Regions from separate parts of the Pantoea stewartii genome, predicted to be linked through region 1. Evidence: predicted binding sites of a transcription regulator. Region 1 holds the regulator's gene; each other region holds the start of a gene.
What was found. The regulator CRP, encoded in region 1, controls carbon source genes, mostly activating them, when cyclic AMP is high. The targets are predictions, from matches to a motif close to ATGTGANNNNNNTCACAT.

Region 1 (7,980 bases):
CCTGATTGTCTTGATTGCCATCCCGTTTCCGGCAAAGGGAAAATTTGCTCTTATACTTAGGGCAAACCTGAGCAGGAGGCGGTATGGCAAATACACTTACAGACAAACAGAAGGCAGCGCTCTGGCGACAGCGGCGGAATGCCAGCTATCGGGCAAGCTGTCGGCTTGAAGGCTTTACCCTGACGGAACCGGAGGTTAAGGGTGAAGAGGCGGAAGCCCGTCTGGCCTCTTTAAGGAGGCAATATGGCTGCTAATACTGCCGTCACGCAGGATCCCTACCTGTGGCAAAACGACACGGTCCTCAAAAACCGTCTCGATATTCATGATGAGGCACAGTTACGTAAAGCAGAACTGAGCTTTAGCGCCGCCCGGCTTGCCACACTTGAACTGGGCCCACCCAAAATCGGCCTGCCTTACCTGTGTCACATTCACCGTACGCTGTTTCAGGATGTCTACAGTTGGGCTGGCGAACTCCGCACGCTGGACATCTGGCGCGACGAAACCCCTTTTTGTCACTTCGAATATATCGAAAAAGAGGGTAATGCACTCATGGCCGCGCTAGAAGAAGAGAACGGCCTGGCCGATCTGCCTTTAGCTGAGTTTGCGAAACGCGTTGCCTGGTATTATTGCGAAATCAATATGCTTCATCCTTTTCGCGAAGGTAATGGCCGGGCGCAGCGTATTTTCTTTGAGCAACTGGCCCTGCATGCAGGTTACCTGCTGGAATGGGAAAAACTGAATCCGGAAGAGTGGGTCAGCGCCAGTCAGGCCGGTGCGGCAGGGGATTTACAACCGCTGGAAGACGTCTTTGCCAGCATCGTCAGCGAAGCGCACCCTGTCTGAACCCCGTTCCCGCCAGGGAGGCGAGCGCGTCTCCCTGCGCCTGATAGTCTGTTTTCCTCACATCACACTCACGTCACACCGCATGATAAGATACGGCTCTGGTCCTCATTCCGGATGCCGGGCCTTGTACGTATCCTTCTGATCTGCCTGAAATTATAACCATGCTGCTGCTTATTGATAATTACGATTCTTTCACCTGGAACCTGTACCAGTATTTTTGCCAACTGGGCGCGAACGTTCAGGTGGTAAGAAATGATGCCATCACTCTGGATGAAATGACGGCGTTGCCGTTAACCCACCTGGTGATTTCACCCGGCCCCTGTACGCCCGATCAGAGCGGGATCTCATTACAGGCCATTCGCCACTTCGCCGGTCGACTGCCGGTGCTGGGCGTTTGTCTGGGGCATCAGGCCATCGCCCAGGTGTTTGGTGCGCAGGTCGTGCGTGCGCGCGAAGTCATGCACGGTAAGACGTCTGCTGTTCAGCATAACGGCTGTGGTGTATTTCGCGGTCTGAATCAACCGCTGACCGTAACGCGTTATCACTCGCTGATTGTGAAAGCCGATACGCTGCCTGATGAATTTGACGTCACCGCATGGAGTTTACGTGACGGTCAGCCCGACGAAATTATGGGCATCCGTCATAAAACGCTGGCACTGGAAGGCGTGCAGTTTCATCCTGAAAGTATTCTCAGCGAACAGGGACATCAACTGCTCGCTAATTTCCTGCAACAGTAAAGTTGTGTTTGCCTTTAAGTGATTTTTTATGCATATTTCATGATTATTATTTCATCATGAATCAACTCATCAGTTTGCGAGGTTGTCAATGGCAGCGGAAAACATTGCGGTAACACGGGAAACGTTCGATCAGGTTATTTTGCCTGTTTATGCACCTGCGCAGTTTGTACCGGTAAAAGGCAAAGGAAGCCGGGTGTGGGATCAGCAGGGTAAAGAGTATATCGACTTCTCGGGTGGGATTGCCGTCACCGCGCTGGGCCATTGTCACCCGGCGCTGATTGAAACCCTGAAGAAACAGGGCGAAACCCTGTGGCACACCAGCAATGTGTTCACCAATGAACCGGCTTTGCGCCTGGCCAGCAAACTGATTAACGCCACCTTCGCGGACAGAGTGTTTTTTGCCAACTCCGGCGCAGAAGCCAACGAGGCCGCGTTTAAGCTGGCGCGTTATTATGCCTGTAAACGTCATAGCCCGTTTAAAAGCAAAATTATTGCCTTCCATAATGCCTTTCATGGCCGGACGCTGTTTACGGTCACGGTAGGCGGCCAGCCAAAATATTCCGACGGTTTTGGCCCGAAACCCGCTGACATTGTGCATGTGCCATTCAACGATTTGGCGGCAGTGAAAGCCGTTATCGACGACCACACCTGTGCGATTGTCGTTGAGCCCATTCAGGGTGAAGGTGGCGTCATGCCGGCCACGCCAGAATTTATGCAGGGGCTGCGTGAGCTCTGCGATAAACATCAGGCGTTGCTGGTGCTGGATGAAGTTCAGAGCGGTATGGGGCGCAGCGGTAAGCTGTTTGCTTATGAGCACTACGGCGTCACGCCAGACATTCTGACTTCGGCGAAAGCGCTGGGCGGTGGTTTTCCTGTCAGCGCGATGCTGACCACCGAGGAGGTGGCGTCAACGATGGCTCCTGGCGTGCATGGCACCACCTATGGTGGCAATCCGCTGGCCTGTGCGATTGCTGAAACCGCGCTGGATCTGATCAATACGCCAGACGTGCTGAACGGCGTGGAATCCCGTCGCCAGCAATTTGTCGAGGCACTCAAGGCGATTGATGCCCGTTACGATCTGTTTAGCGATATTCGCGGCAAAGGCTTACTGGTAGGCGCGGCCCTGAAGCCGCAACATGCCGGAAAATCACGCGATATCCTCAATGCCGCCGCGGCTGAAGGCGTTATGGTGCTGGTGGCTGGTACGGATGTGATGCGTTTTGCCCCTTCACTGATTATTGAACCCGCCGATATTGAAGAAGGCATGGCGCGCTTTGCCAAAGCGGTCGGGAAAGTCCTGGCTGCCTGAGTTATTTTCGACCCAGACTACGAATCAGCCAGCGACCATGATGCGGTCGCTGGTTCCACGCCAGCGATGAGATCGTGTGCATCACCTTAAGATGATCCAGAATGCGCCTGATGTGCTGCTCCAGTACTGTGACCGGTCCCTCGTTGATATCTTCAATTCCCTGTAACAGATCGGTTTGCGAACTTTCGCCGTCATATTCAAGCCGCTGCTGGCAACGCTGCAGCGCAATTTCACACCATTGCAGATAGTGCTCCGCCAGCGTAGGCGGCAGCATGGTATGTTCGCGTGCCAGAATCGTCATGGCGTTGATGTGCTCAACGATAAACTGGCTGTGCGTGACCCATAAACGCATATCCTGTAAATAGCGTGCGTTAAACCCCGGCTCCTGCATCGCCTGATTTAGTGAGTTAAAGACTGCATTGTGGGCCTGATTAACGTTAACGCGCTGATAGGCGAGTACCTCGGGAGACTGTTCCGGACCAAGCAACATGCGTAACGCGTCCTGGAAAGCCTCAAGCACATCATGTGCGTTCTGTCGTAGCAGGGCACTTTGCCATTGCGGCCAAAGCCATAACGTTCCGCCAAACGCAATCAGGCAGCCCATCAGGGTATCCAGCAGGCGCGGCAGTAAGAATTGTGCGCCGTTAAGTGACAGAAGTTGCAGGGTATATACCGCGGTGACCGTGAACCCCACCATCGACCAGCCGTAAAACTGGCGGGTAAAGCGATAGCTGATAAAGGTAATCACCAGCATGATGCTCAACACCAGCGGTTCAGGGACATCCAGCCGCAGCGAGGCCGCCGCAATCACCAGCCCGGCAAAGGTGCCCAGCGCACGGTGCTGAATACGCACCCGTGTGGCGCTGTAGTTACTCTGGCTGACAAACATAATGGTCATCAGAATCCAGTAGGGTTTGGGAATTGAAAAGAACAGCGCCAGCCCGCTACCCAGCATCAGCATCACAGAAAAACGTCCGGCCGTGCGCAGGGCAGATGAGCGCAGCGAGAGATAGCTTCTGAGTGCGGGCAGAAGCGGTAAACGGCGCTGGCGATCCGCCATCAAATCACGCTGATAAAGGGGCTTTTGTGTACGCAGTACCCGTGCGATGCGGCTGAAGTGATAAAGGCAAAAATTTCCTACCGGATTGTCCGGGTGCTGACGGGCGATTTTTTCCAGTGCCCCCAGCTGCTTGTCCATATCAAAGCGACTGGACAGTTGGTGGTACAGGATGTTGTCTGCCAGCTCACGTAAACGGGCGGAAATGGTTTTCGCATTCCAGCGAATCACGGCCTCTGCATGGCTTTGTTCTACCAGTTTTTGCACTTCTTCTGGCTGATGCAGGCTGACAGAAATGTGTTCCTGTAAATCCAGTGCGACCTGAAAAGCGCGGGTCAGTCGCTTATGACTGTGATCGCGGCTGGCGGACAGCATATGCATCTGCTGATAACAGGTGTTGATGAGGTCGATTGCTTTTTGTTGCCGCGCCAGCAACGGTGGTAGCGCCTTCTCCGGATCGGTAAGTTGCGTCAACAAGGTGTACTTGGCGTCACAATAGTTCGCCAGTTCGCGGTAAATCAGACTCAGGCTTTCACGCATTGGCTGCTCTTTCCACAGCCAAAACCAGAACCAGTTAAACAGGCCATACCACAGCGTACCGCCGATGTAGAGCAGGGGCGGTACGTAAATGGGCATGCGGCCAATCAGGCTGGTGGTAAATATCGCTGCGATCAGTGTGGCAGGGAGTAACCGTGCGTGCAGTGGGCTGATTTCACCTGTCACGCCCAGCAGCAAAGGCAGGGCGAAAAGAATAAGCGGTAAGGGCACGTCTTTAAACAGAAGCCACTGCATCAGTAAGCTACCCAAGGCAAACAGGCTGCCGCCGACAATCAGGCGTTTAAAGAAGCGTTTGTGGGGTGTATCCAGACCGGCAATATTGCAGCAGGCAGGCACCAATGAGAACAGCAATCCTTTTTGCAGATCGCCAAACAGCCAGCCGAGCGCGACGGGGAGACACAACACCAGTGTCTGGCGCAGGGCATAGTTAACTTCAGGGTGATAAATTATTCTTCGCCACATCGGCTCAACGCAAATAATTCACGGCATAACGTTGCCATTATGCCGTGAAGAATAAAGCTTAGCGCGTGCCGTAAACAACAATTGTTTTGCCGTGTGCGGAGATCAGATTCTGGTCTTCCAGCATCTTCAAAATACGTCCCACGGTTTCACGTGAACATCCCACGATTTGGCCAATTTCCTGACGCGTAATTTTAATTTGCATGCCGTCAGGATGCGTCATGGCGTCCGGCTGTTTCGCCAGGTTGAGCAACGTCTGCGCAATGCGACCGGTGACATCAAGGAACGCGAGGTTGCCCACTTTTTCCGATGTGACCTGCAGACGGCGCGCCATTTGCGAGGAGAGGCGCATGAGGATGTCCGGATTCACCTGAATCAGCTGACGGAATTTTTTGTAGGAAATCTCTGCCACTTCGCACGCGGTTTTCGCACGTACCCAGGCGCTGCGCTCCTGACCTTCTTCGAACAGGCCAAGCTCACCAATAAAGTCGCCCTGATTCAGATAGGACAGAATCATCTCCTTGCCTTCTTCATCCTTAATCAGTACCGCAACGGAACCTTTAACGATGTAGTAAAGCGTTTCCGCCTTTTCACCTTGATGAATGAGCGTACTTTTGGATGGATACTTGTGAATATGGCAATGGGACAGGAACCATTCAAGTGTAGGGTCTGTTTGCGGTTTGCCGAGAACCATTCGCTATTATCCTCTGTTGTAATCGTGCCCAAAATACAGGGCTCTGTTTCCCTGCCAGGCGATGTAAGCGTTAAGCGTCTTTCCATTCAGGAAATTATTCGGGCTGCATTCGGCGCAGTGCGCATCATTCTTCCCGGCTTCGTCTTCGGATGACGAAAAATATTTTCAGCTCTGTTTGTAGCACAGCTTACGTCGACTGTCTTGTGTTGTCTCGCTTCAGCAAGATGGCGTTTTCTCTGGATTGCTGTTTCCCAGGCAAAAGCGTACGCTGAGCCAAAACAGGGTATTCTGAGGTCAAAATTATGCAGGCACGCGTCAAATGGGTTGAAGGGTTAACATTCCTGGGGGAATCATCGTCCGGCCATCAGATACTGATGGATGGCAATTCTGGCGATAAAGCGCCGAGCCCTATGGAGATGGTGCTGATGGCGGCGGGGGGATGCAGCGCCATTGACGTTGTGTCAATTTTGCAAAAAGGCCGCAACGATGTGGTTGATTGCGAAGTGAAACTATCCTCTGAACGTCGGGAAGAAGCCCCCCGCATCTTTACCCATATCAATCTGCATTTTATCGTCAGCGGCAACGCACTTTCGGATAAAGCCGTGGCACGCGCTGTCGATCTGTCAGCGGAAAAATATTGCTCTGTCGCCATCATGTTAGGCAAAGGCGTCAACATTACCCACAGCTACGAAGTGATCGCGCTGTAATCTCACAGAGGCCAGGCTGGCCTCTGTGGTTATTCAATCCGTTTCCCTTCCATGAGCCGTTTTACTAACGGCGCCATAATTAACTCCATCGCCAGTCCCATTTTGCCGCCGGGTACCACCAGCGTGTTGATATTGGAAATAAACGATCCCTGCAGCATGGCCAGCAGATAGGGAAAATCAATGTCTTCCAGCCCCTGAAAGTGGATAACCACAAAGCTTTCATCCAGCGAAGGGATGGTGCGCGCGGCAAAGGGATTAGAGGTATCCACCGTGGGGACGCGCTGAAAGTTAATATGGGTTCGTGAAAACTGCGGCGTAATGAAATTGATGTAATCTTCCATGGAACGCACTACCGAATCCATCACCGCTTCGCGTGAATGGCCACGCTCGCTGGTATCGCGCACCAGTTTCTGAATCCACTCCAGGTTGACGATGGGCACGACGCCGACCAGCAAATCGACTTTTTCCGCCACATTGTGTTGTGCAGTCACCACGCCGCCGTGCAAGCCTTCATAAAACAGCACATCCGTATCCGGTGGTAACGGTTGCCAGGGCGTGAAGGTGCCGGGAACCTGATTCCAGGGAACGGCTTCATCATAGGTGTGCAGATACTTACGCGACTGACCCTTACCGTGTTCGCCGTATTCGATGAACGTTTGCTCCAGCAGGCCAAAATCATTCGCCTCCGGGCCAAAGTAGCTGATATGTCGCCCCAGATCGCGCGCTTTTCGGATAGCCATGTCCATTTCGGGTCGGGTAAAGCGGTGAAAACTGTCCCCTTCCAGTTCGGCAGCGTGCAAACCGAGTTGCTGAAAAATTTTACGGAACGCCAGGCTGGTGGTGGTGGTTCCCGCTCCGCTGGAGCCCGTTACCGCGATAATCGGATGGCGTGCAGACATAGTTGAAGTCCCTGTGACGTCGGGCGATGAGCATTGTTAGCACGATTTTCCGTTCGTTGCATCAGCCACGAAACTCGCTTTTGCGCATGATGTTGACCGACTCGTGCAGTTCCGACCATACCAGAACGACCTCGCCTTGCTCAAGCTGACGACGCACATCGGCGACTTTTTCCGTCAGGCTGAGCTCCTGCTCGCCGTAATCCGTGCCTTCACGCAAAACAAACGCTTCGATAAGATTTTCAAGGGTTTCGGGAGAAACCTGTTCCCAGGGAATAATCACAGAATCAGTTATCCAGATAAGAGGAAATCCACTGTGGCACGCGCTGCTCCAGCCACAACCGAGGCTGACGCAGGGTGCCACTGACGAAACCAACATGCCCACCCTGCTGTGTCAGCTGATAGGTAATAGTGGCAGATAATTGCGCAGGCTGCGGGATCACCTCATCGCTCATGAACGGGTCATCTTTTGCATGGATGATGAGCAGCGGTTTTGTCACGAACTTAAGTCGCGGCATAGCGCTGGCGCGACGGTAATAATCCGTGGCGTCGGCAAAACCATGCGCCCGGGCCGTGATCGCGTCGTCAAAGTCCCGCAGACGGCGCAGGGCGTTAAGCTGAATGAGGTTCACCGGCAACGTGTCGGGCCAGGCCCGCAGTTTACGCTGGGCATTCTTTTTTAACTGGCTTAACAGGTAACGCTGATAAACCTGTGAAAAG
Region 2 (7,980 bases), 1.4 Mb from region 1:
AGTTCATCGATCACCTGCTGATAAAAAGCCACGCCCGCCGGGTTCAACGCACCATCGCCCTCCGGATAAAGACGGCTCCAGGCAATGGAAAAGCGGTAGGTTTTTAACCCCATCTCCGCCAGCAGCGCGATGTCCTCTCTGAAACGATGATAGTGATCGCTGCAAACGGTAAAATCGGTAAGGTCCTGATGGAAGGTTGCCTGGTCAATGACGGAAGGCCCTTTGCCCTCTTCATTCCAGGCCCCTTCAACCTGATAAGCTGAGGTGGACGCGCCCCAGAGAAAGTCCCTGGGAAACGCGGGCAATGTCGAATGTTGCATATAACCTCCTGTTTAACGTGCGGCTAACTCCCGGCGCAGTTGAATGATCTCCTCAGCCAGTTCGCGACAGAGCATTGCGTTCATCAGGTGGTCCTGAGCATGGACCATAATCAGACTGACCGGAATCTTTCCGCTGCCCTCATCAGCGCCAATGAGCTGCGTCTGCGTTTGATGGGCTGCTTTGGCCGCCGCGGTTGCGGCACTGAGCATACTGTCCGCCTGCGCCCAGTTTTGCTGCCGCGCCGCCCGCAACGCCTCCATCGAACAGGAGCGAGCTTCGCCTGCCTGGATAATCAGTTCGATTACCGTGCTTTCATCGATTTCCATGGGTTACTCCTTAACCGGTTGCGCTGCGGCAGAGGGTTGCTCTTGCTGCAGCAGTTGACGCTCGTACATTTTGAAAAACGGGTAGTAGATCAGCGTGGCAATAGTGACCAGCACGGCAATTAACACAATGACGCGCCAGTCCCAGCCGGTTGACCAGGCGGCCCCAATGGGGGCGGGCGTCGTCCACGGAGCCAGTGAGATCACGTGATTAATCAGGTTCGTTTTGGTGGCGATCCAGGCAATGACGGCGTTGACTAACGGGGCAAGAATAAAAGGGATAAACAGAATGGGGTTCATCACGACCGGTGAACCAAAAATGACCGGTTCGTTGATGTTGAACATGCTGGGCACCACACTCAGTTTTCCAATCGATCGCAGATGTGCTGACTGACTGCGTAAGTAAAGCAACACCAACCCCATCGTCGAACCGGAGCCACCGATAACAATAAAAAACTGCCAGAAGGGTTCAATAAACACGTGGCTGATGGGTTCTCCCGCGTTCAGCGCCTGCTGATTCAGACCGAGATTGGTCAGCCAGAAAGCCTGCAATATGCCCCCGACAATCACCGCCCCATGAATGCCTGCAAACCACAGCAGATGGCACAGCAGTACCGCCACCAGCACGGCAGGCAGTGAATCAGAGGCAGAGATGATCGGCGAGAAAATAGCCATGATGGCCTGAGGCAGCAACATGCCGAACTGCGCCTGTACCCACAGGCTCAGGGGAAACAACGTGATAAAAATCGTGATAATCGGGATGAGCAAATCGAACGACTGACGGATCTTCGGCGGCACCTGCTCGGGCAGTTTGAAACCGATGTTGTATTTCTGCAGAACGTGCATCAGCTCGGTCGCAAAGAGCGCGACCAGAATGGCGGTAAAAATGCCCTCCCCGCCCAGCGAACCAACCGGCAACGTTTTGCCGCTCTGCGGTGCCGCCACCACCAGAAACGCCATCAGCGACAGACTGGCCGCCATAAAGCCATTCATCTTATAACTGTTCGCCAGGTTATAGGCGATGGCACTGGCGATATAGAGCGCCATAATGCCCATCGTCATGTTGTACGGCATCATGATTTGTTCTTCATGCGCCTTTACCATGCCCAGCCACCACTGTGCGAACGCCCAACTGCTGTCTGCCGAAAAAGGCGGATGAGCAAACAACAGCATAAACGAGCCCACGATCAGAAACGGCATGGAGGCAATAAATCCGTCCCGGATAGCGATGACATGACGCTGGCTGGAAAGACGGCCCGCCAGTGGGCTAATACGGTTTTCGATGACGCCGAATAGAGATTCACTGAAGTGGCTCATTGCCTGACTCCTTGCTGAGGCAAAAGAGAATAACCTGCCTGACGCAGTGCGGGTTTCGCGTGATATATCCCGGACCTCCCTGGTGTCAGGTATGAATAAGCTTTAGTGCGTCGCTTAATATTTTTTCACCATTCATCATGCCGTAATCCATACTGTTGATGACCGCAACCGGCTTGCTGTATTGCTGGGCGATCGGTTGAAAATCGGCCAGCTTGTATTTGATTTGTGGCCCGAGCAGACAGCAGTCGTAATCGGCGATATCGTCTCTAAACTCTTCAATCCCCACAGCTTTTATCTCGACGTCCAGCCCTTGCTGTTGCGCCGCCTTTTCCATTTTCTGCACCACCATACTGGTGGACATGCCCGCAGCACAGCACAGTAAAATCTTCGTCATGGTGTATTCCTCTTTGTAGTGAATGATTAACGAATACACAGGGTGAAAATTTTCTGCAACCGGTTTCAGATTTGCGTATCAGAAGTGTGAGAAGTATCAAAAAGCGAGCATTAAAGAGGTTCGGGGCGAATAAACACCTGAATAAGCCTTATCAGGAAGCCCGTTTCTCGTCATGCTGAGGCAATAAAACGGCGGTTCACTCAGCCATATCGTCGGCGCTGTCCATCGCAGTGATGGGTAAGAATTCACTGCCTGATAAGCGGGTAACGCGTATAATTGCTCAGAGCAATCCGATACCGACTGCCGTAACACGGGCGTCCGGCGGCAATTAGCTATACTGGTGATATATAAAGGAACACTCACCCTTCTCGCAGTACGCGGACCGGGATAAGGAGTCGGTTATGTTAATTGGTTTTGTGTTATTGGTCAGCGCGTGTGGACACGATGCCTGTGAAGCTTTACCGGTATCGGAACGCATTTATCCGACGAAAACCGCCTGTGAAGTCATGGCAAATCGTATCCATAAAGTGCGTCCTAACGTCGTGCTGATATGTGGCGAAGTGCATCGTTAAGAAAGCGGTACAGGGCGAATGGCACAAAAAGTAGCCGATGACATTGCAAGGTTGCCGCTTAACGTTCAAAATATAAGCTGTTCTACACCAACACAGTTGTGAATCCCATGAAAAGTAGTCGTCCCCGCCGTCCTACCGGGCGTTGGGTTTATTACATTTTGTATGAAGGCATTCTGTGGCCCTGTCCGGTTCGCTGGGAATGGGAAAGCGGATACGGTGGCTGGCTGCCGTTTTACTACTCACCTACGTTTGAGTTTGTCGCGGGCGATCCCGGCAAGGCGTACCGTATTGCGCGCACGGATGTACGTGTGAAGCGGAGTGAAGAGATTTACGCCTGATTGCTGTCATGCATTCCATGGCAGCCACGAGGCGGTAAGAAGGAAACAGATTACCTCCAGCAGCAGTACCACCATCAGCAACACGCCGAGTTTGTGGCGCGACAGCCAGGTTTTCAGCCCCATAGCATTGCGGCCCTGTGGATCAGCAGCAGTCCGCCACCCATGCTCAGCAAAACCCGCCCCCCTTTTCCGTCTTTTTTGCCATTTCAGTGTTCGTCTGAAGAAAGCGAAAATGCGCCCTGAGGCGCATCCGGATGCTGCAAGATTGCTGCGGGAGCCGCCAGAAGGCGACTCAGGTAAGCGATCAGTTGTTCAGCGTGTAATCGAGTGTGATCTCTGCATTAAGCACCTGCGAAACCGGACAGCCGGCTTTAGCTTTATTGATAATTTCATCAAAGGTGTCGTTATCAATGCCCGGCAGCGAGATGGTGCTGGTCAGCGCCACTTTCGTAATCGCGAAGCCTTCACCTTTTTTGTCCAGCGACACATCGGCACTGGTATCAATGCTTTCAGGTTCATGGCCTGCGTTACCTAACATGAGCGACAGTGCCATTGAAAAACAGGCGGCATGTGCTGCGCCGATAAGCTCTTCCGGATTGGTGCCTTTCTGCCCTTCGAAACGGGTGTTAAAGCCGTAAGGTTGCTGGTTCAGTACACCACTTTCTGTGCTGACTGTGCCTTTGCCTTTGATATCGCCTTCCCAATGCGCCGAACCTTTCTTATGAATGGTCATATCATTCCTCCTGTTGGTAAAGAAGGTAAGTATAGACAACGTCGCTCAGTTTGCCGGGCATGAGGCCGGATGCAGGGCCACTTCGCCCAGCAACGCATTCGCCTGCACCAGCGACGTCTGGTTGATATCGGCTATACACTTCGCGCCTGTTAAGGTCATCGCGACTTTCATTTCGTTTTCAATCAGCGTCAGCAGATGTTCGACGCCACGTTGGCCATGTGTGGCCAGCGCGTAAACAAAGGCCCGTCCCAGCAGAACAGTATCTGCGCCCAACGCAATCATGCGCACCACATCAAGCCCATTACGGATGCCACTGTCGGCAAGTATCGTCATATCCCCCTTCACCGCATCCGCGATGGCCGGTAAGGCACGAGCCGAAGACAACACGCCGTCCAGCTGGCGTCCGCCATGGTTTGAGACCACAATGCCATCGGCACCAAACCGCACCGCATCGCGGGCATCTTCCGGATCCAGAATGCCTTTAATCACCATTGGCCCGTCCCAGAACTCACGGATCCATTCCAGATCTTTCCAGGAAATCGACGGATCGAAATTCTTTGCCAGCCAGCCAATATAGTCTTCCAGCCCGGTCGGTTTGCCCAGATAGGTGGAAATATTGCCCAGATCGTGTGGTCGGCCCTGTAGCCCAACATCCAGTGCCCAGCGTGGGTGCGTGACAGCCTGCCAGTAGCGGCGCAGGGCCGCGTGCTTGCCGCTCATGCCCGAGTGCGCATCGCGATAGCGTGCGCCCGGCGTTGGCATATCAACGGTAAACACTAACGTGGTGCAGCCCGCCGCTTTCGCCCGCTCAAGGACGTTACGCATAAAGCCGCGATCGCGCAGCACATACAGCTGAAACCACATGGGCCGACTGATTTGCGGTGCCACTTCCTCAATCGGGCAAACGGAGACGGTCGATAAGGTAAACGGAATCCCTTTGCCCGCCGCAGCGCGCGCGGCCTGCACTTCCCCCCGACGCGCGTACATGCCACACAGCCCAACCGGTGCCAGCGCGACGGGCATGGACAGCGTTTCACTGAACAGCGTGGTTTCCAGGCTGAGCGCCGACATATTCCGGAGAATGCGCTGGCGCAGCGCCACGTCTGACAGATCGGCAACATTCCGCCGTAGCGTATGCTCTGCATAGGCACCGCCATCCAGATAATGAAACAGAAAAGGCGGTAAAATGCGCTGCGCGGCGGCGCGATAGTCACTGGCGGCAGAGATGATCATCAGCGGTTTTCCTTGTGATTGTGCAGGTCATGACCCGGCAAACGCGTAATTCGCGCCTGCCTGGCTTCGTCTTCATCAAGTGTTTTCATCGTGGTGTGAACAAAACCCAGATGATCCATGGCGGCTGACCGGGCAGCCTCGGCATCGCCCAGTAAAATCGCGTCGAGCATCGCCCGGTGCTGATCGGTCAGGCGGTCAAAAATCACCGGTCTGATGTACATCAGCTTACGACTGTGCAGCATGGACGAGTGCAGTAAATCGAATAACCCCCGCATGGTTTGCAGCAGCACGATGTTATGTGAGGCTTCTGCGATGGCCAGATGAAAGCGCAGATCGGCCTGCCCGGCCAGATGGGGATCGTCACTCTCTTTCATCGCCAGCGTGGCATCAAAGGCGTACCGCAGACGCTCTTTATCTGACTCGGTAGCCCGTAGTGCCGCATGCCAGGCCGTGCTTCCCTCTATCGCATGGCGCGCTTCAAGAATGTCGTAACGGTAGTCTGGATCGTTGGCGAGAAGCTGACGAATGGGCTCGACGATGCGCTGCTCAGACCAGGGCTCCTGCGGCTGACGCAGCCAGGTACCGTCACCGCGCCGACTCATCAAAACGCCGCTGCTGATCAGTTGCTGAATAGCTTCACGCAGCGACGAACGGGAAACGCCCAGCGCGGCCGCCAGCTGACGCTCGGCGGGCAAACGCATGCCCGGCTCAAGCTGATGATCGCGGATATAGTGCTTAAGCCGCATCGGTAAAGGATCGTTTGGTGTCATGGGATCATCCAGGGAAAAACGTAAGCCTGCAGCGTGGTCATCACCCCAACCAGGCCGGTGAAGATCAGGCTGTGCTTTACGGTGAAGCGGAACAGATCGGACTCTTTGCCGACCAGACCGACCGCTGCACAGGCAATAGCGATCGACTGGGGAGAGATCATTTTACCGGTGACGCCACCCGTGGTATTCGCTGCCACCAGCAGGATATCGGAAACGCCAATCTGCTGCGCCGTGGTGGCCTGCAACGCGGCAAACAGCGCGTTGGAGGAGGTATCCGAACCGGTAAGAAACACGCCAAGCCAGCCCAGAAAGGGGGAGAAAAAGGTAAAGGCATGGCCCGTGTGCGCTAAGGCCAGCGCCAGCGTGGCTGATAAACCCGAGTAGTTCGAGATAAAGGCAAAGGCCAGCACCATACCAATGGAGTAGATGGGCAACATCAGGGATTTCAGTGTTTCGACAAATGTCCCGACTGCCGCTCTGGGTTTCATTTTCAGAAAGATAATCGCCACAATTGCCGCAATCAGAATGGCAGTGCCGGTTGCAGACAGCAGATCCAGTTTAAAAATGGCGGGCCAGGCGCTGGGCTGTGCCACAACCGGCGGTATCCGGGTAATCCAGTCATGCAGGCCAGGGACGGGAATGCTCATCACCCAGTTGGCCAGTGCACCCCCTTTGGCAAACAGCGCTTTAAAGGGCGGGATACTCCACAGCGTTACCGTTGCGGTGAGAAACAGGAAGGGCATCCAGGCGCGAATGACCTGCTTTGTCGTATACGTCTGCTGACGTGCGGGTTGCGTCGCCGTCTGATTTTCGGCATCGCTGAAGCGAAAGATGCGAACCGGCTGCCAGACGCGCAGAAACAGAGTCAGGGAAACCAGTGATGCCAGCGAAGAGATAATATCGGGTAACGCCGGGCCCAGGAAATTTGAACTCAGGAATTGGGCTATCGCGAACGACCCACCCGCAACCATCACCGCCGGCCAGGTTTCTTTCACCCCGCGCCAGCCATCCATGATCGCCATGATCCAGAACAGCACGATGACGGTTAAAAAAGGCAGCTGGCGTCCGGCCATCTGACCGATGGCAAAGCTGTCCAGACCGGTAACCTGCCCGGCGACAATAATGGGAATACCCATCGCACCAAACGCCACCGGCGCGGTATTCACGATCAGGCATAACCCTGCGGCATAAAGCGGATTAAAACCCAGCCCTACCAGCAACGCAGCCGTGATCGCCACCGGCGCACCAAAACCTGCCGCGCCCTCTAAAAAGGCACCAAAGGAAAAACCGACAATCAGCATCTGTAAGCGCTGATCCGGCGTGATCGACAAGATGGACGCGCGAATGATATCGAACTGTCCCGTCCTGACCGAGATTTTATAGACAAAGACCGCGGCCACGATAATCCAGGCAATGGGCCACAGGCCGTACAGGAAGCCGTAGGCCGCTGAGGCCAGCGCCTGCTGCCACGGCATATGATACAGCAGCAGCGCAACTCCCAGCGCCAGCATGACAGTGATGGTGGCAGCCTGATGGCCTTTCATCTTTAGCTTAATCAACGCAAAAAAGAAAAACAGAACAGGCAGTAACGCAATCAGGCTGGAGAGCCAGATGTTATTGAGCGGATCATAATTTTGCTGCCAGACCTGCATGCCGTTATCTCCAGAAAGGTGATGAGAGCGATGCGCGACGGGCATAAACACAGGGCGCATCTGTCACGCCCGCTCTGCTTATTGGTCCTACCAATTTTGCCAGTTAGGGCTTATCCGTTACAGATACTTAACCCGCTGTTAACCCAAGGCAACAGTTACGGCTTTAATTTTAACGTTATGTGAACCACTGAAAAGGTTTAGCTGTTTTGGTCGGACCAATCACGGTTGTGTAAAGGCGTATTTGTAACTTTGCGGATGAAAACGCAGATTTAACCCGACCAGTCCAATCGTAACGCCGCACTGGAGCCACCAGATCGTGGAGAAATC
Region 3 (7,980 bases), 670 kb from region 1:
TGGTTTTATTACTTATTACCTCGGCACCAGTGTTAATTTGGGTCTGGTACAACATGCAGGAAAATTTCCTGGCATTTGCACTGGCTTCATTTGTTGCCTCTGTTTTTGTCACGCAGGATACGTTTAGCGTTTATAACAATGCACGTCTGGCATCAAAGCTGAATACCGTGGCGAATGCCGTCGGCATGCTGGTGAGTTTTGCGTTGAGTTTCACTATTGCCTGGCTACGCCTGAATCCGCTGTGGCTGACATTGTCAGTTATCACGGTAACGCTGGTGCCGTATGTCATTAAACGCTACTGCTTTTACCAGCAGCATCAGGAGCAATTTCCCCCGCGGGAAACACGCACCCTGTATTTGCGTTATCTGCTATATGCGGGCTTGCCATTGGCCATTTCCAGCATTTTTATTTCTGTCCAGGTCAAAACCGCGCAGATGTTTTTGGCCGGCATCGCCTCGGCGCGCGAGCTGGGTTTATTCGCTGCTGCCAATACGATTGCCGCATCCTGGATTTTTATTCCCGTGGCGCTGATTACCTCCTGTTTCAGCGAGATTTTTCGTGCGCGTGGAGACGAAGCCGTCAGGCTGACGGCCCGGCTCAATGGCTACGTGATGGCCGTGTCGCTGTTGATGTTGTTTATCGTCGCGTTGTGGGGTGAGCACATTATTGTGGCGTTATATGGCCCGGCCTACAGGCAGTCAGGCAACCTCATCACGCTGTTATCCCTGGCGACCAGTTTTTCGGCAATGGGAACCGTCGCGTACCGTTTTATGGTGAAAGAAGGGGGCTTTGATTATTTACTGAAGAAAATCATTTGTCTGGTGCTCATCAGCATCCCGCTTTCCTGGTGGCTAATTCAGGGCTACGGCATCATGGGGGCCGCCTGGAGCGTTTTTCTGTCTGAGCTCCTGTCCCTCACCGTCATGAATTACTTCTTTAAACGCGGCGTGATTCAAAAAATTCAGGTTTCCTCACTTAACTACAAAACCTACAAATGAGGTCAAATATGCTCAGGTTGAAGCAAGAGCTCAGAAGAAGTTTGCAGTACTTTATTAAGAAGATGCCCTGGACTTATCAGGATCGTATTTATTACTTCCGCAAGTTCAGAAAGCTCCCGAATCTGCGTGAGCCCAAGGTCTTCAACGAAAAAGTGCTGTATCGCAAGTTTATCCATGGTGATTACCAGCTGTATGCGCGCCTGTCCGATAAGTATTCGGTGCGCGACTATATTGCGGAAAAGATTGGTAATGACTATCTGATTCCGTTGCTCCACGACACCACCGATCCCACCACGTTGAATGATCTTACGCGCTGGCAGGGCACGGTTATCAAACCGAATCATGCTTCAAACATGGTAGAGATCGTGCTGGAAGAACCGGATGCGCTTCGTAAGCAGCAAATCATTCATAACTGCTATTCGTGGTTAAAAACCGATTTCGCCAACGAAGCGCGTGAGATCCACTATCGCTATATCAAGCCACGTATTCTGGTTGAGCAGTATATTGGTGACGGTAAAAGCGCGCCGGTTGATTACAAGTTTCATATGTTCAATAAGCGCGATGGCAATTTTGAGTATGTTCTTCAGGTCATCTACAACCGCTGTCAGCCTCAGCTTTCGATGAATTTTTACGTTAATAACCTCTCCGAGGCTTACCATAAAATTCGCGATACCGGCCTGGATGTTTCCCCGATCATGCCCTCACTGGAGCGGGCACTAGCCCTGAGCAAAACGCTGGCCAGTGACTTTGACTACGTGCGAGTCGACTGGTATATCCACGACCAGCACATCTATTTTGGTGAACTGACGTTTACGCCTGGCGCAGGCATGGTAACCGGACTGGATCGTGGCTTAGACAAAATGATGGGTGAAATGTGGATTCAGGAACGTCGCGGAACGCAGAGACCGGACGTTGACGTACAGGATGTCGCCATTCCTGTCATGTTGAAGAAAATTTGACTTTACACAGCAATATAAAAAACCCCGCTTTGCGGGGTTTTTTATTGGTCATTCAGGGCATTGGCCAGTTCGCAGGCGCACGGCTCATCATGTCAATGAACACTTCTTTAGAGACGCTCAAAAAATGGTGCACGTTTTCCATGCTTAGCGTGATGCCCATTAAACCGGTCACAAACCAGCACGACAGACCAACGCCCACGCCGCCACAGAGAAAGGCCATGACATGATGGCTGTCCTGGCGAAGGCGGGTTTTCAGTGTACTGGCGAAAAACATCATTACAGCGCTCAGCAATTCCCAGCGCATAACAAGAAAACTGGTGGTTAGGGTAGCCATCAATTTTGACCTCAAAATCGGAAAGGACGCCTGACTGTCTGCGAACATCACGTCGGCGGAAAAGTCTGTCAGGTGGGGCTCTTTCGTCGGCAACAAACGTCATAATGTGATGTGGGTCACATTATATCATCTGGTTCTCAATTTTTGTACAGAATTTGTTTGATTTGTCAGCGCAGTGTCAAGCCAGCGGAAGGGTAAAAAAGAGGGGATAAAGCCGTGCGCCCGATCGGGCGCACGCGGGCTGTTAATTAAGCGGACAACATTCACCCGTTGTACGCTGCGTAAAGCTGCTCATCGTTTCCCCACAGTCAAAGCTCAGCAGGCGTGGACGCTGAACCGCCTGGCGACGCATATAGTGACGATACGCCGTAGGCGTCTGGGAAAACTGGCGGCGAAAGACCCGTGAGAAGGTCTGCTGCGAATCGTAGCCATACTGCATCGCAATATCGAATACCGGACGCTGCGTCTGACGCAGCGCTTCTGCGGCCAGCGTCAGCCGGCGTTCGCGGATATAACCACCCAACGTCTGTTTCGTTACGCTACGGAACATACGTTGCAGGTGCCATTTCGAATAACCGGACTTCGCGGCCACCTCATCGATTGACAGGCTTTTATCCAGGTTCTGGTCAATCCAGTGGGTCAGTGAATGAATGATCTCTTCTTGTATCATGGCCTCATCCTTCTGGTGAATGTCCCCGTCACCGTGCATGCCGCAGTTTGTGAGGCTGATAATCAGCCTGCAGGGGGCGTGACGTCGTCAGGGCGGGTGTTGTTCTGATGGGAAAGGAGTATAATTCCTCAAGTTAACTTGAGGTAAAGTGCCAGATGAAAAAAGATCGCAATTATCCAAAACCGGTGCTGACACCGGGGGAAGTCGCGCGGCGAAGCGGCGTGGCCGTGTCAGCGCTGCATTTTTATGAAAGCAAAGGGCTGATTTCCAGCACGCGCAATCCCGGCAATCAGCGGCGCTACAGCCGTGATGTCCTGCGCCGTGTGGCGATCATTAAAATTGCCCAGCGCATCGGCATTCCGCTCGCCAGCGTCAGCGACAGTCTGGAAAACATGCCTGCGGATAAACGCATGTCTGCGCAGGACTGGGGCAATCTGACGCAGCACTGGCGGGATGAACTGGATAAGCGCATCGAAACCCTGACGCGCCTGCGTAACGACCTGGATGGCTGCATTGGCTGCGGCTGTTTATCCATGCGTGACTGTCCGCTCCGTAACCCCGGCGATCGGCTGGGACAGCAGGGATCAGGTGCGGTCCTGCTGGATCCCGAGCAGGATGGTTCTCTGCACAAGGTGAAGTGACGTCTATACTGTCTGCATATTCATTCGCAGGGAATCATGATGATTACTGTTCACCATCTGGAACAATCTCGTTCGCACCGCGTGCTGTGGATGCTGGAAGAGCTGGAAGTGCCTTATCAGGTTAAACGTTACCAGCGTGAAGCCTCCATGCTGGCACCGGAAGCACTGAAAAAAGTGCATCCCTTAGGCAAATCGCCGGTTATCACAGATGGCAATCGGGTGGTGGCGGAGTCCGGGGCCATACTGGAATACCTCGAAGAAAAGTACGACAGCGAGAAGCGATTACAGCTTACCGACGAAGAGGCGCGCCTCCAGGCGCGTTACTGGCTACATTACGCTGAAGGTTCCCTGATGCCGCTGCTGGTCATGAAGCTGGTGTTTGGCCGGCTGGGCAGCGCGCCCGTGCCCTGGTTGCTCCGTCCCGTGGGTGCCGCGCTGGGGAAAGGCGTACAAAAAGCCTGGCTGGACAAACAGCTCCACGTCCACAGGCAAATGATTGAAGATCATCTCTCGGCCAATCCCTGGTTTGCCGGTCAACGATTCAGCATCGCCGATGTGCAAATGAGCTTTCCTGTTCTGGCGCTGAGCCAGCGCGCCGGCTTGCACAATGCGCCCGCCACGCAAAAATGGTTAACCACCGTTCAGCAGCGCGCCGCATGGCAACGGGCCATTCAGCAGGGCGGTGAACTCACTCTGCCGGGCTGAGGCGATGCGCTCTGATGACGCCGTCCGGCGTTATCTCTCTTCCACCAACATCCTCTTCCATCGACCGGCCACGCTGCCTGCAAGAATGTTACTGGCAGGTTTCCAGCACGTTCCTGATGTTACTAACCTGATCTTTATACGCAGTAATTCCCTCTGAACGGTTGAAAAGCGGCGGTTAAAGACCGGATAATCTGCCCCCTTCAGTCTGGTGGTGCTTGTTACACCCGTTCTGCGTGGCGAAGTAAACGTTTGCCTTTTGTCGGTTGCCCGTGGGTAAAGACATATTCAGGGAATGCAGAACGGTGACCGCGTGAATTACACAATAAAAATTTTTGAGGCTTAACTATGTCAATTGAATCACGCCCGACCAGTGGAAGACTGGATGCCTGGTTCGCCATTTCGGCCCGTGGCAGCAGCGTACGACAGGAAATCCTGGCCGGGCTGACGACCTTTCTTGCCATGGTCTATTCGGTGATCGTGGTCCCCGGTATGCTGGGTAAAGCGGGGTTCTCTCCTACGGCGGTGTTTGTTGCCACCTGCCTGGTGGCAAGCTTCGGGTCAATCCTGATAGGGCTGTGGGCCAATTTACCCATGGCGATTGGCTGTGCAATCTCGTTGACGGCCTTTACAGCGTTCAGTCTTGTACTGGGTCAGCACATCAGCGTGCCGGTCGCGCTTGGCGCTGTGTTCCTCATGGGGCTGCTGTTTACGCTGATTTCCACCACCGGGATTCGGGCCTGGATCTTACGTAATTTGCCGATGGGCGTCGCACACGGTACGGGCATCGGGATTGGCCTGTTTTTACTGCTGATTGCCGCTGACAACGTGGGGCTGGTGGTCAGAAACCCTGGCTCAGGTTTACCGGTGGCGTTGGGGCACTTTACCTCCTTCCCCGTCCTCATGTCTTTGCTGGGGCTAGCGGCGATTTTTGGTCTGGAGAAGCGCCGGGTGCCTGGCGGTATTTTGCTGACGGTCATCGTGATCTCTGCTCTCGGCCTGGCCTTCGATCCCGCCGTCCGCTGGCAAGGGCTGTTTGCGCTGCCGAGCCTGCGTGATGCGCAGGGGACATCGCTGTTTTTCAGCCTCGACATTATGGGCGCGTTGCAGCCTGCCGTCTTGCCCACCGTACTGGCGTTAGTGATGACGGCGGTATTTGATGCGACCGGCACGATTCGCGCCGTGGCCGGGCAGGCCAATTTACTCGATAAAGACGGGCAGATTATTAACGGCGGACGGGCACTGACCACGGATTCGCTGAGCAGCCTGTTTGCCGGACTGGTGGGCGCGTCGCCTGCCGCGGTATATATTGAATCGGCGGCCGGTACGGCGGCAGGCGGTAAAACCGGCCTGACGGCAATCGTCGTGGGTCTGCTGTTTCTGGTGATTCTGTTTATGTCTCCGCTGGCTTATCTGGTACCAACTTATGCGACGGCACCCGCCCTGATGTATGTCGGCCTGCTGATGCTGAGCAACGTCGCTAAAATTGACTTCGCCGACTTTGTCGATGCGATGTCGGGCCTGCTCACCGCAGTCATTATTGTCCTGACCTGTAACATTGTTACCGGCATCATGATCGGTTTTGCCACCCTGGTAGTTGGCCGACTGTTTGCCGGTGAATGGCGTAAGTTAAATATTGGCACGGTCGTGATTGCCGTTGCGCTGGTGGCTTTTTATGCCGGAGGCTGGGCGATCTGACTGTCTGACCGGACGTGCAGCCGTGCGTCCGGAATTTTCCGCTTTTTCCTCACCGAAGCACACGTAGCTTTTTCCGCGCTTGCCAGTTTGTTTTACACTTTATCTTCACGTTGATTCAAAGATAACAACCCGCCTAAGGAAAGCATGGAAATCTTTTTTACTATTTTGATCATGACGCTGGTGGTGTCGCTCTCTGGGGTCGCCGCGCGTATCTTGCCTTTTCAAATCCCGCTGCCGCTGGTGCAAATTGCCGTTGGTGCGCTGCTGGCCTGGCCCACGTTTGGGCTGCATGTGGATTTTGACCCGGAATTATTCCTCGTCCTGTTTATTCCGCCGCTGCTCTTTGCCGACGGCTGGAAAACACCGGTCAGCGAGTTTCTGCACTATGGCCGGGAAATCCTTGGCCTGGCGCTGGTACTGGTGTTGATCACCGTCGTCGGTATCGGCTACCTGATTTACTGGACCGTGCCGGGCATTCCGCTTATCCCTGCGTTTGCGCTGGCCGCCGTGCTCTCACCCACCGATGCCGTGGCCCTTTCTGGTATCGTCGGTGAAGGCCGCATTCCTAAGAAAATCATGGCGATTCTGCAGGGCGAAGCCTTGATGAACGATGCCTCTGGCCTGGTTTCACTGAAGTTCGCCGTCGCGGTCGCGATGGGCACCATGGTATTTAGCTGGGGCGGTGCCAGCGTAGAGTTCCTCAAGGTGGCGCTGGGCGGCCTGGTGGCTGGGGTTGCGGTCTGCTGGCTTTACGGGAAGTCGCTACGTGTGCTGAACCGCTGGAGCGGCAGTGATGACGCAGCCACACAAATTGTTCTGCTGTTACTGCTGCCTTTCGCCTCTTATCTGATTGCTGAGCACCTCGGCGTATCCGGGATCTTAGCCGCCGTCGCGGCCGGGATGACGATTACGCGCTCTGGCATTATTCGTCAGGCACCGCTGACGATGCGCCTGCGCGCCAACAGCGTCTGGCATATGCTGGAATTTGTGTTTAACGGCATGGTGTTCCTGATGCTGGGTCTGCAACTGCCCTCTATCCTGCAAAAATCCATCGCCGAGGCCAATGCGGATCCCAATGTGGATATCTGGATGATTTTTGCCGATATCGTGCTGGTCTATGCGGCGTTAATGGTGGTGCGCTTCGGCTGGTTGTGGATCATGCAGCGCTTCAGTAAACGGTTGCTGAAAAACAAGCCGTTAGTGTTCTCCTCGTACTCACTGCGTGAACTGTTAATCGCCTCCTTTGCGGGCGTGCGCGGTGCGATTACGCTGGCCGGTGTGCTGTCGATCCCGCTATTTCTGAGCAACGGCAATCCTTTCCCGGCCCGTTACGAACTGGTGTTTATCGCGACCGGGGTGATTCTGTTCTCCCTGCTGGTCGGCGTCATTATCCTGCCCGTCCTGTTGCGCGGCGTCGAAACACTGGATAAAAATGCGCATCGCCATGAAATACAGCATGCGAAGGCGGTAATGGCGGGGGCGGCGATTGAGAGTCTGCAAAAAATGGAAGCCAGGCTCGAAAAAGAAACCGATGAAAACATCGATCCAGAGCTGTTAAAAGAGGTAAGCCTGCGCGTGACCGGGAATCTGCGCCGTCGTGCTGAGGGCAAAAATGACCTTGAACATGCCCTGTTTGCCGAAAATCTGGAGCGCCGTTTCCGTCTGACCGCGCTCCGTGCCGAGCGCGCGGAGGTCTATCACCTGCGTGCCACCAAGGCGATTTCGAACGAGACCATGCAAAAATTGCTGCACGATCTGGATCTGCTGGAAGCGCTGTTAATCGAGAAAGAGGCGTAACTCGCCGCCGCTTTCGGGCCCAGCCTGCTTCGCCGTGCGGCGGTGAGCAGGCGGGGCATCAGACAGACAGGCGGGGTGCATCATCGGGCCAGTGGGCCCGGCAACAGGCGATCCAGGCCTGCGCACTGCGCGACAGATAACTTCCTTCCCGCCAAATCAGCCCCAGATGCCACTGAAGTTC
Region 4 (7,980 bases), on a different replicon from region 1:
AAACACCGCCAGGTAAAGTAAGGCACCGAGATAAGTGAAGGTCCATTGCGGTGAGAAGCTGGCACCACGAATAATAGCGATAAGGCCCATAACGAGGGCACCATAAAACATGGCCCAGGCGTTGGTGGTCATCGTCTCAAGATGCCGACGCTGATGGCGCAGGCTGATCATATTGCCTAATGAAAAACCAAAGGTACCCAGTGCTGACAGCCCCATTCCCATGAGCGCGGTACTGTTCCAGTCGCTGATATGCAGATCGTGCCAGAACAGGACGATCATGCCGGTTAATCCCAGTGCGGCGGCAAACCAGAAACGGGGGAGTGGGCGCTGGCCAAAGAAAATATAACTGTTTACCGCGTTATAGAGCACGGCCATCGAAAAAATCACCGACTCCAGGCCTGTATTAATGTAAGCCGCAGCCGTGTAAAAACACCAAAAATTAAAGCAAAACACACAGCATCCCTGGATCAGACAAAACAGGTGGTCCTGCCATGCCAGGCGGCGCAGGCGTCCCAGCAGCGTTAACAGGATCAGCATAATGACGCTGGCGATCGCAAACCGCCAGAATACCGAAACCGTGACATCTACAGGCCCCTGCTGTAAAAAAATAGCGATCCAGGTTGTTCCCCAAATCACGACCACAATGGCGTAAAGTATTGCGTTCATCGTTATCCCTCTGCCTCAGACTCTCTTCACTGTGACGTAATCGCGAGGGGTTGGTTTTCATCATGTTGCGGTCGGGTTGCAAAATCTTGCGCATTTTAGCGTGATACATCTGGCTACCTGACGTCTGTCATCCTAGACTGGACCTCTGTTTATCCAGCGGAAGCATGCCATGTCTCGCGTTTACGACACCTTTGAAACACTGCGTCAAAAAAAGGCCGTGCTGCGGGAATCGGTGATGCTTAATTCGGGCATCCGACTGGCCGCCTGGCACAACAAACAAGACCGCGTTACCGTTAACAGCAATCATCATACGCTCAGCCTGTATATTGCTGATGGTTATGAGAGTTACCACAAAACGGCAAACGGATGGCGCAACGGCGGCGGACCGAATAAATTTTGCCTGATGCCGCAGCACAGTGAATCGACCTGGGATGTACGCAGCGATCTCTCCTTCGTGCATCTCTACTGCACAGATGAGCACCTGCGAGAGGTCGGTGAAAAGATTTGGGATCGCAGCCCGGCCTCGTTATCCCTCGATGAAAAGATTTTTGCCAGTGATGACACGATTACGGCGTTGTATCGCCAGTTTTTACTTAGCTGCGACTGGCAGCAGCCAGCCAATCAGCTGATGCTGAGCACCGCCAGCACGTTGTTGTTAACCCATCTGATTCAACACTATTCGTGTGTCCAGTGGCGGCTTCCCTCTGTCACGGGCGGACTTGCTCCCTATGTGTTGCGCAATACCCTGGCGTTTATTGATGCGCACCTGGCTCTGCCCCTTACTCTGAACGTTCTCGCCAGCCAGGCCAGTCTGAGTGAATATCATTTTGCCCGGATGTTTCGTCAGTCACTCGGCGTTGCACCTCACCAGTACGTGATGAAGCGCCGGATGGAAAACGCGCGTCAGATGATCGTATCGACATCATTGTCGTTAACCGAGATTGCACTGGAGAATGGTTTTAACTCACTGAGCCATTTCAGTAACCGGTTTAAGCAGGTGACCGGATCGACACCGTCGCAGTTACGCATGGCCAGCGGCCCTGAATTGTTGTGAATCGTCTCAGTCATGGACGAAGCACCCCGCGAGTTAACCTAAACCAATCCTCACACATTGGCGGTTCGTGCTTTGACGCATTGTGTAACCTGATTACACTACGTGCAGATTCATTCGGACGCCCTGTGACGGGATAACCTTCTTTTTACCCTTCCGATGAGTAAAACGCTTTCGTGATGGTTTTGCTCGCCCTAGGGCGACAGCAGGCTTCCCGTCGCGATGACTGGCCTTTTGTCCGGTTAATCATGAATCAGACCATAAGGACCACCGTCATGTTTATGTTCAAAAATGCGCTATTCCCGCCTCCCGGATGGACGGCATCCTTGCTGTAAGGCATCCGTAAAGCGTTTTTAAACGCGGAACGGCAATGCGGCGATCCTGCCTTGCACAACGGAACCACACCACTGACGTACTGGCAGACCTCACGCTGTTCCTGTGACGCGCTAACCCCTTTTTGAGTGAGGCGGCTTTACGCCTTTACCGGAAACCGGTGAGCCCCTGCTCTGCCTGAAGCCATGAAACAGACCTGTCCTGCCCCGATTTGTTGCTTTCTGCACAGTAGGGTCAGGCACTCATCATTAACCAGGGAGGAATACTATGAATCGTTCATCCGAAACCGCGATAACCCTGATCTTTCTTTTTGTCGGCTTTATCGTGATGTCGGCAGGTATTTGGCAAATACTGACGCAGTGAGGGAAGGCAATGCGCAAGTTCACGCTTAACCAGATTTTTATTCAGGTTGTTGCCATAGCGGCCATCCTCATCCTGCTGACGATCGTGATTCGTTAACCACTCAGGACCAGACATTACCTGCGTCTGGTCCGTCAGATACCGGACCCGGTGGGCGCAGCGTAATGCCCACGACGGTGCCTGAGAACCCATTAAATTTTCTGGTCAAACATCCACTTTCGCGGAACACACGTAACCAACCCCCATAAAACCTTCGCTTTCATAATCTTGCTCAACACCGCGCTATGCCTTATGCGCTACCGTCTGCTGGCAAAGGCTGAACGCCCCTGCAACCTTTTAAAAACCCTTAACAATTCATACTTTCTTTCAACGTCTCAGGGAATAATTATGAATGTATGCCACACTTTTTTTATTGGGGGACTGGCCGTAATCATGACGATGAGTAACGCGATGGCAACGAAAAATACTGAACTGACCGGATACCGTGAAGGCGCAAAGGTGATTGAAGTCCAACCTGTGCGCAACCAGATTGATGCGATCACTGGCGTGGTTTATTCGCAGATTACAACGCTACGATCGGTCAGACCGCTTCACATGTCATTACTGGTGCCCCGCACCGATGCAGTCAAACCCGCAATTGTTTACTTTCCGGGCGGGGGGTTTACCAGTGCCGACCATGAGAAATTTATTCAGATGCGCATGGCGCTGGCAGAGGCGGGCTTTGTTGTGGCCGCAGCTGAATATCGTGTTGTACCGGATACCTTCCCTGCGCCGGTTGTTGACGGGAAAGCGGCCGTACGCTATCTGAGACAGCATGCAGAAACGTACGGTATCGATCCTCATCGTATTGGTGTTTTAGGCGATTCGGCAGGAGGCTGGCTGGCACAAATGCTGGGCATGACAAATGGTCAGACCGCTTTCGATCAGGGTGATTTCACAGAAACATCATCTGACGTCCAGGCCGCCGCCACGATTTACGGTATTTCAGATTTACGCAATATTGGCGAAGGCTTCTCTGAAGAGAATCAACAGGTGCATGCCTCACCGGCCGTCACTGAAGCCCTTTTGATTCATGGACCGGCCTTCCACGATTTTGCAGGTGCGTCTGTCATGGATGATCCTGATAAAGCCCGTCAGGCAAGTCCCATGGGCCATCTTGCGAACCCCAAACCGCCTTTCCTGATTATGCACGGTGACAAAGATTCACTCGTTTCACCGCATCAAAGTGCGCAACTCTTTGATGCGCTTAAAAAGGCAGGTGATCAGGTTGAGTACGTCGTGGTGAAAGGTGCAGAACATGGTGATGAGGTCTGGTATCAACCTGACGTCATCCGCCTGGTTGTGAACTGGTTTTCAGAGGTGCTGCACCCTGATACACGAACAGGCAGCAAGAGCACAGCCAATTTAAACGACAATTTGTAATGCACCAGGCAAACCACTTTATGTGGTTTGCCTGGTCATCAGTCTGCTGACACGTCAGCCATCAGGTCAGCGACAGTCTGTTTTGCCCCTTTGTCCAGTAGATGGAGATAGGACTTAACCACCTGCTGCACAAAACAGGGATTATCGGGCAGCGTGTGGCCGAATATAGCTTCCAGTCCTAACAGCGCTTTTACCCTCGCCTCCCCTTCTACGCTGCCGTCAACGGCGGTTCGTATAGACGCCAATAAAGGATCGCAGACCTCAATCTCTTTTCCCTGGTCATCCTTACCGCTGACATAGCGCATCCATGCGGCAATACCTAATGCAAGCAGATCAAAACGGCTGCCGCGCTTGAGGTGCCTGCAAACGGAATGTAACCAACGTTGCGGTAACTTCTGGCTGCCATCCATCGCAATTTGCCAGGTACGATGCTGTAGCGCGGGATTTTCATAGCGTGCAATCAGCCGATCGGCATAATCGATCAAATCAACGTTCTTAACGGTTAGCGTCGGTGCCTGTTCTGTCAACATTAAGCGTCGTGCCGCAAGGCGAAAGTTCGGGTCCTGCATACAGTCATAAATATGCTCATAACCCGCAAGGTTGCCCAGGTAAGCCAGAAATGAATGGCTGCCGTTCAACATACGCAGTTTCATCTCTTCGTAAGGCAGCACGTCTTTGACTAACTCTGCACCGGCTTTTTCCCATGCCGGCCGCCCTGCGACGAAATTATCCTCAATAACCCACTGGCGAAAGGGCTCACAGGCTACCGCGACGGGATCGGCCACCTGAATAAGCGCCGCGATCGCGTCAAGACTCTGCGGATTCATCGCCGGTACGATACGGTCCACCATGGTTGAAGGGAACGTCACCTGCTGTTCAATCCAGTCTGCCAGGTCGTTGTCACGTTGTCGGGCAAAAGCACGCACGACCTGACCGATCACTTTTCCGTTTTCTGGAATATTGTCGCAGGACAACACAGTAAACGCAGGCAGACCAGCAGCCTTGCGACGCGCCAGTGCTTCAACGATGATCCCTGGCGCAGAAAGCGGCTGGTGAGGCTGAGCCAGATCAGCGACAATCTGAGGATGGTCGCGCATCAGCTCGCCCGTTGCCGGTGAATGACAATAGCCTTTCTCAGTAATCGTTAAGGAAACGATGGCAATTTCGGGCTGACACAGGGCGTGAAGTACGGCTTCGGTTCCATCGACCTGAGCGTGAAGCGCCTGCTTCACCACACCAATCACGCGCCCTTCCCAGCCATGAGCCGACATTTCTGCCACGCTGTACAATAATCCCTGACGTTTCAGATCGGCAATCTGTTGTTCCCCGCCGATGAGATTAACTTCGACGTATCCCCAGTCGCTGTTATGTTCTGCTGCAAGAACATCGGCATAGACCGCCTGATGAGCCCGATGAAAAGCACCGAATCCAAGATGGACAATACGCGGGACGAGCTTCTTCCTGTTCCATTTTGGAACCGTCGCCTTCGCATTCAGTAGGGTAGTTTGCATTTCTTTCTCACCTTATTTTTTATTAGCTGCGTGGACACTGACGTTAAATAACGGCAGCACCTGGAGATCGCCTTGATGTTTTCCTGTGCGGCGCAGTTTGGATCAAGCGCCTGAGAACACCACGGCAAAAGGAAAGTTTTTAAAACAGAATTGGTGCGGGAAGCCTATCGTCAGCGGCAGAATTGTTCCACTACCATACCAGTTATAATTAAAAAATGTGATGAATGGCAATTATGTCTTTGGGTAAAATTGCATTAATTAACAAAGAAAATAAAAATCACAACTTCTTTATAACTATAAATATTGCTGGCACTACAGAAGAATTAACCTTCAAACAGGCTGATGCGTATTAGCACGCTGTTTTGCGGTTCGGGTGAATAACCAAAATTTAAAAAATCCGAAAGATTGCTTTTAAAAAGGGCCGACCTCATCAGGCGTCATGTATAAAAAGACTTAATCGCACCGATGGGTTTAAGAGCACTCGGGTTTGAGGGTGAGCTATTTCGCTACGGACAAAACGGAAATCAGGCAGAAACTCAACGCCGTGTTTGACTGGCGGGACATTAACGCTGAACGCTTTTTATTCCCTCATCTGGCGTCATTCGACGTGTACGTGGTAAGGCTGTCAGTTATGCCTCTGTGGAGCCGGAGCATTTAAACCAATCCGATACGGTGCTGTATTGATATTGCACCCGCATGCGATGACAGACACCCGTTTCCCGACGCGTCGCTGTATTAAGGTTATATCGGTTCAGGTGCCTGTTTTATCGCGAAAGTTTGCACAGCCGCCCAGAAGCCGTATGCAGGGCAACGCAATCATGTCACCCTGAGCCTCCCTTCCCGCACAACGCTATGCTTGCGTAATTTGCAGCGCCATATCAATCGAGATAGCCATACTTTCGGGATTCGCTTTACCGGTCCAGGCAATGTTAAAGGCCGTGCCATGATCGGCTGAGGTGCGCAGGAACGGTAAGCCTGCGGTAATGTTTACGCCGTCGTAGAAGCCCAACAACTTGAGCGGAATATGGCCTTGATCATGATACATAGCCACAACAATGTCATACATGCCCTCATTGCATTGCATAAATACGGTGTCCGGCGGGCACGGGCCATAGACGTTTATGCCCTGCGCCTTCATCGCGTCAATCGCCGGTGTCAGCACGCGAATTTCCTCATCTCCGAACAACCCATTTTCACCCGCGTGTGGGTTAACGCCCGCAACCGCAATACGCGGCTGGCTATAACCGACCCGGCGCAAAAACGTATCGGCAATTCTGATTACCGTTTCAACGCGCGCCTGGCTGAGCGTATCCAGGAATGTCCGCAGAGAAATATGCGTGCTGACGTGGATCACTTTGAGTTTATCGGTGTAGAGCACCATCGAATAATCTTTGGTGTCAGTTAATTTTGCCAGTAATTCCGTATGGCCTGGATAATGATGGCCAGCCATATGCAGCGCTTCTTTATTCAGCGGAGCCGTCGCAATCGCTTTCACATCACCGCGCATCGCCATTTCTGTTGCACGTTTGATGCATCGATAAGCCACATCGCCCGCTTCAGGCTGCACAACCCCACACTGTAGTGCCTCCGGATGTGCCACTTTCTCATCGATAATATGAATAACGCCCGGCATAAAGGTGGCTTCGGACACGTTATTAATGACGTTTAATTCCGCCTGCGGCGTTATGTTCATTGCCAGTATGCGGCGGAACGTTTGTACACAACCGATAACCACAACGGGCGAACCCGCTAACGCGCCCTCGGTTAAGGCCTTAATAATAATTTCAGGACCGATCCCAGCCGGATCGCCCATCGTAATCGCCACAACATTCGTCACTTATTTTCTCCTCAACGACGCTCAAAATTTTTAAAGGGGGAGATTCATTACCCAAACACCGGCTTTCGTTAATCCCGCCTGACGTCAGTCACAACCGGATGCATGCCCACCAGGAACATATTCCGCCGCCCTTCTGTGCCGCGTTGCGTCCGGGCCGAGACGGTTGCAGCAGCCCATTTAGCCATCCCTGACGCCTTGTCGCTAAAATCAGCCCAGCGTGCAAACCCGCACTGCCGTCGTTGAGCGATTTCACTCATCCGGTCAACGGTCAGAGATATGGCCCTCTTGTTTTGTCGCCCCATGTCGTCAAAAGCGCCTGAAGATCAGAGTCACAACGCACCTCATCAGTTTTCACTCCTCACCATAATGATTATATTCAATCACATTCGATTATATGTGAGCAAGATCAATTTAATAAAGCGCCATTTTATTTATAAATTTAGACAGTGAGTGAGCGAAGTTAAGCGGAATGAAGAATTTCAGTCATTTATGGGGAGACAGACGTGGCATTAATTAACAGCACAATATTGAGCGGTTCCGACGCGATAAAGGCACTGACGCCGGTTGTCGCGGACAAACAACACCTGCTGGTTTTGACAGACAAGAACATTGTAAATTTGCCCGCGACCACGCAAATCATGACATTGCTCAGTCAGGATGGCCGTCACGTTAAACTGATCGATGATGTTCCGGCAGAACCCACGCATACCGATGTTGAAGCAGTGCTGTCGCGTACAGCAGGTAAAACGTTTGATTTAGTGGTGGGCATTGGCGGTGGAAGCGTACTGGATGTGGCGAAG

Region 2: the regulator CRP is predicted to act here: its motif matches at 2,440-2,457, upstream of G5574_RS18100 (PTS sugar transporter subunit IIB).
Region 3: the regulator CRP is predicted to act here: its motif matches at 2,396-2,413, upstream of G5574_RS14880 (YjcB family protein).
Region 4: the regulator CRP is predicted to act here: its motif matches at 5,559-5,576, upstream of G5574_RS21860 (mannitol dehydrogenase family protein).

What each region holds. Positions count from the first base shown of each region.
Region 1 is NZ_CP049115.1:2,472,155-2,480,134, reverse strand. It holds gene ppiA (peptidylprolyl isomerase A) at 1-5, shown strand, start outside; gene G5574_RS11875 (YhfG family protein) at 84-254, shown strand; gene G5574_RS11870 (putative adenosine monophosphate-protein transferase Fic) at 244-843, shown strand; gene G5574_RS11865 (aminodeoxychorismate synthase component II) at 1,005-1,580, shown strand; gene argD (bifunctional acetylornithine/succinyldiaminopimelate transaminase) at 1,669-2,889, shown strand; gene G5574_RS11855 (YccS/YhfK family putative transporter) at 2,891-4,966, opposite strand; gene crp (cAMP-activated global transcriptional regulator CRP) at 5,025-5,657, opposite strand; gene G5574_RS11845 (OsmC family protein) at 5,960-6,364, shown strand; gene G5574_RS11840 (phosphoribulokinase) at 6,394-7,263, opposite strand; gene G5574_RS11835 (YheU family protein) at 7,325-7,543, opposite strand; gene G5574_RS11830 (hydrolase) at 7,548-7,980, opposite strand, start outside.
Region 2 is NZ_CP049115.1:3,847,607-3,855,586, reverse strand. It holds gene G5574_RS18115 (glycoside hydrolase family 1 protein) at 1-320, opposite strand, end outside; gene G5574_RS18110 (PTS lactose/cellobiose transporter subunit IIA) at 333-647, opposite strand; gene G5574_RS18105 (PTS sugar transporter subunit IIC) at 651-1,961, opposite strand; gene G5574_RS18100 (PTS sugar transporter subunit IIB) at 2,047-2,355, opposite strand; gene G5574_RS18095 (hypothetical protein) at 2,757-2,927, shown strand; gene G5574_RS18090 (hypothetical protein) at 3,035-3,265, shown strand; gene G5574_RS18085 (OsmC family protein) at 3,570-3,998, opposite strand; gene lldD (FMN-dependent L-lactate dehydrogenase LldD) at 4,044-5,231, opposite strand; gene lldR (transcriptional regulator LldR) at 5,231-6,001, opposite strand; gene lldP (L-lactate permease) at 5,998-7,653, opposite strand; gene G5574_RS18065 (cyanate transporter) at 7,873-7,980, opposite strand, start outside.
Region 3 is NZ_CP049115.1:3,138,455-3,146,434, forward strand. It holds gene G5574_RS14870 (oligosaccharide flippase family protein) at 1-998, shown strand, start outside; gene G5574_RS14875 (ATP-grasp fold amidoligase family protein) at 1,007-1,957, shown strand; gene G5574_RS14880 (YjcB family protein) at 2,010-2,291, opposite strand; gene soxS (superoxide response transcriptional regulator SoxS) at 2,536-2,961, opposite strand; gene soxR (redox-sensitive transcriptional activator SoxR) at 3,117-3,602, shown strand; gene G5574_RS14895 (glutathione S-transferase family protein) at 3,642-4,307, shown strand; gene G5574_RS14900 (NCS2 family permease) at 4,653-6,002, shown strand; gene G5574_RS14905 (Na+/H+ antiporter) at 6,147-7,799, shown strand; gene G5574_RS14910 (LysR family transcriptional regulator) at 7,858-7,980, opposite strand, start outside.
Region 4 is NZ_CP049116.1:81,779-89,758, forward strand. It holds gene G5574_RS21840 (DMT family transporter) at 1-666, opposite strand, end outside; gene G5574_RS21845 (helix-turn-helix transcriptional regulator) at 836-1,720, shown strand; gene mgtR (protein MgtR) at 2,318-2,413, shown strand; gene G5574_RS21855 (alpha/beta hydrolase) at 2,798-3,832, shown strand; gene G5574_RS21860 (mannitol dehydrogenase family protein) at 3,871-5,343, opposite strand; gene G5574_RS21865 (D-threonate 4-phosphate dehydrogenase) at 6,194-7,180, opposite strand; gene G5574_RS21870 (iron-containing alcohol dehydrogenase) at 7,684-7,980, shown strand, end outside.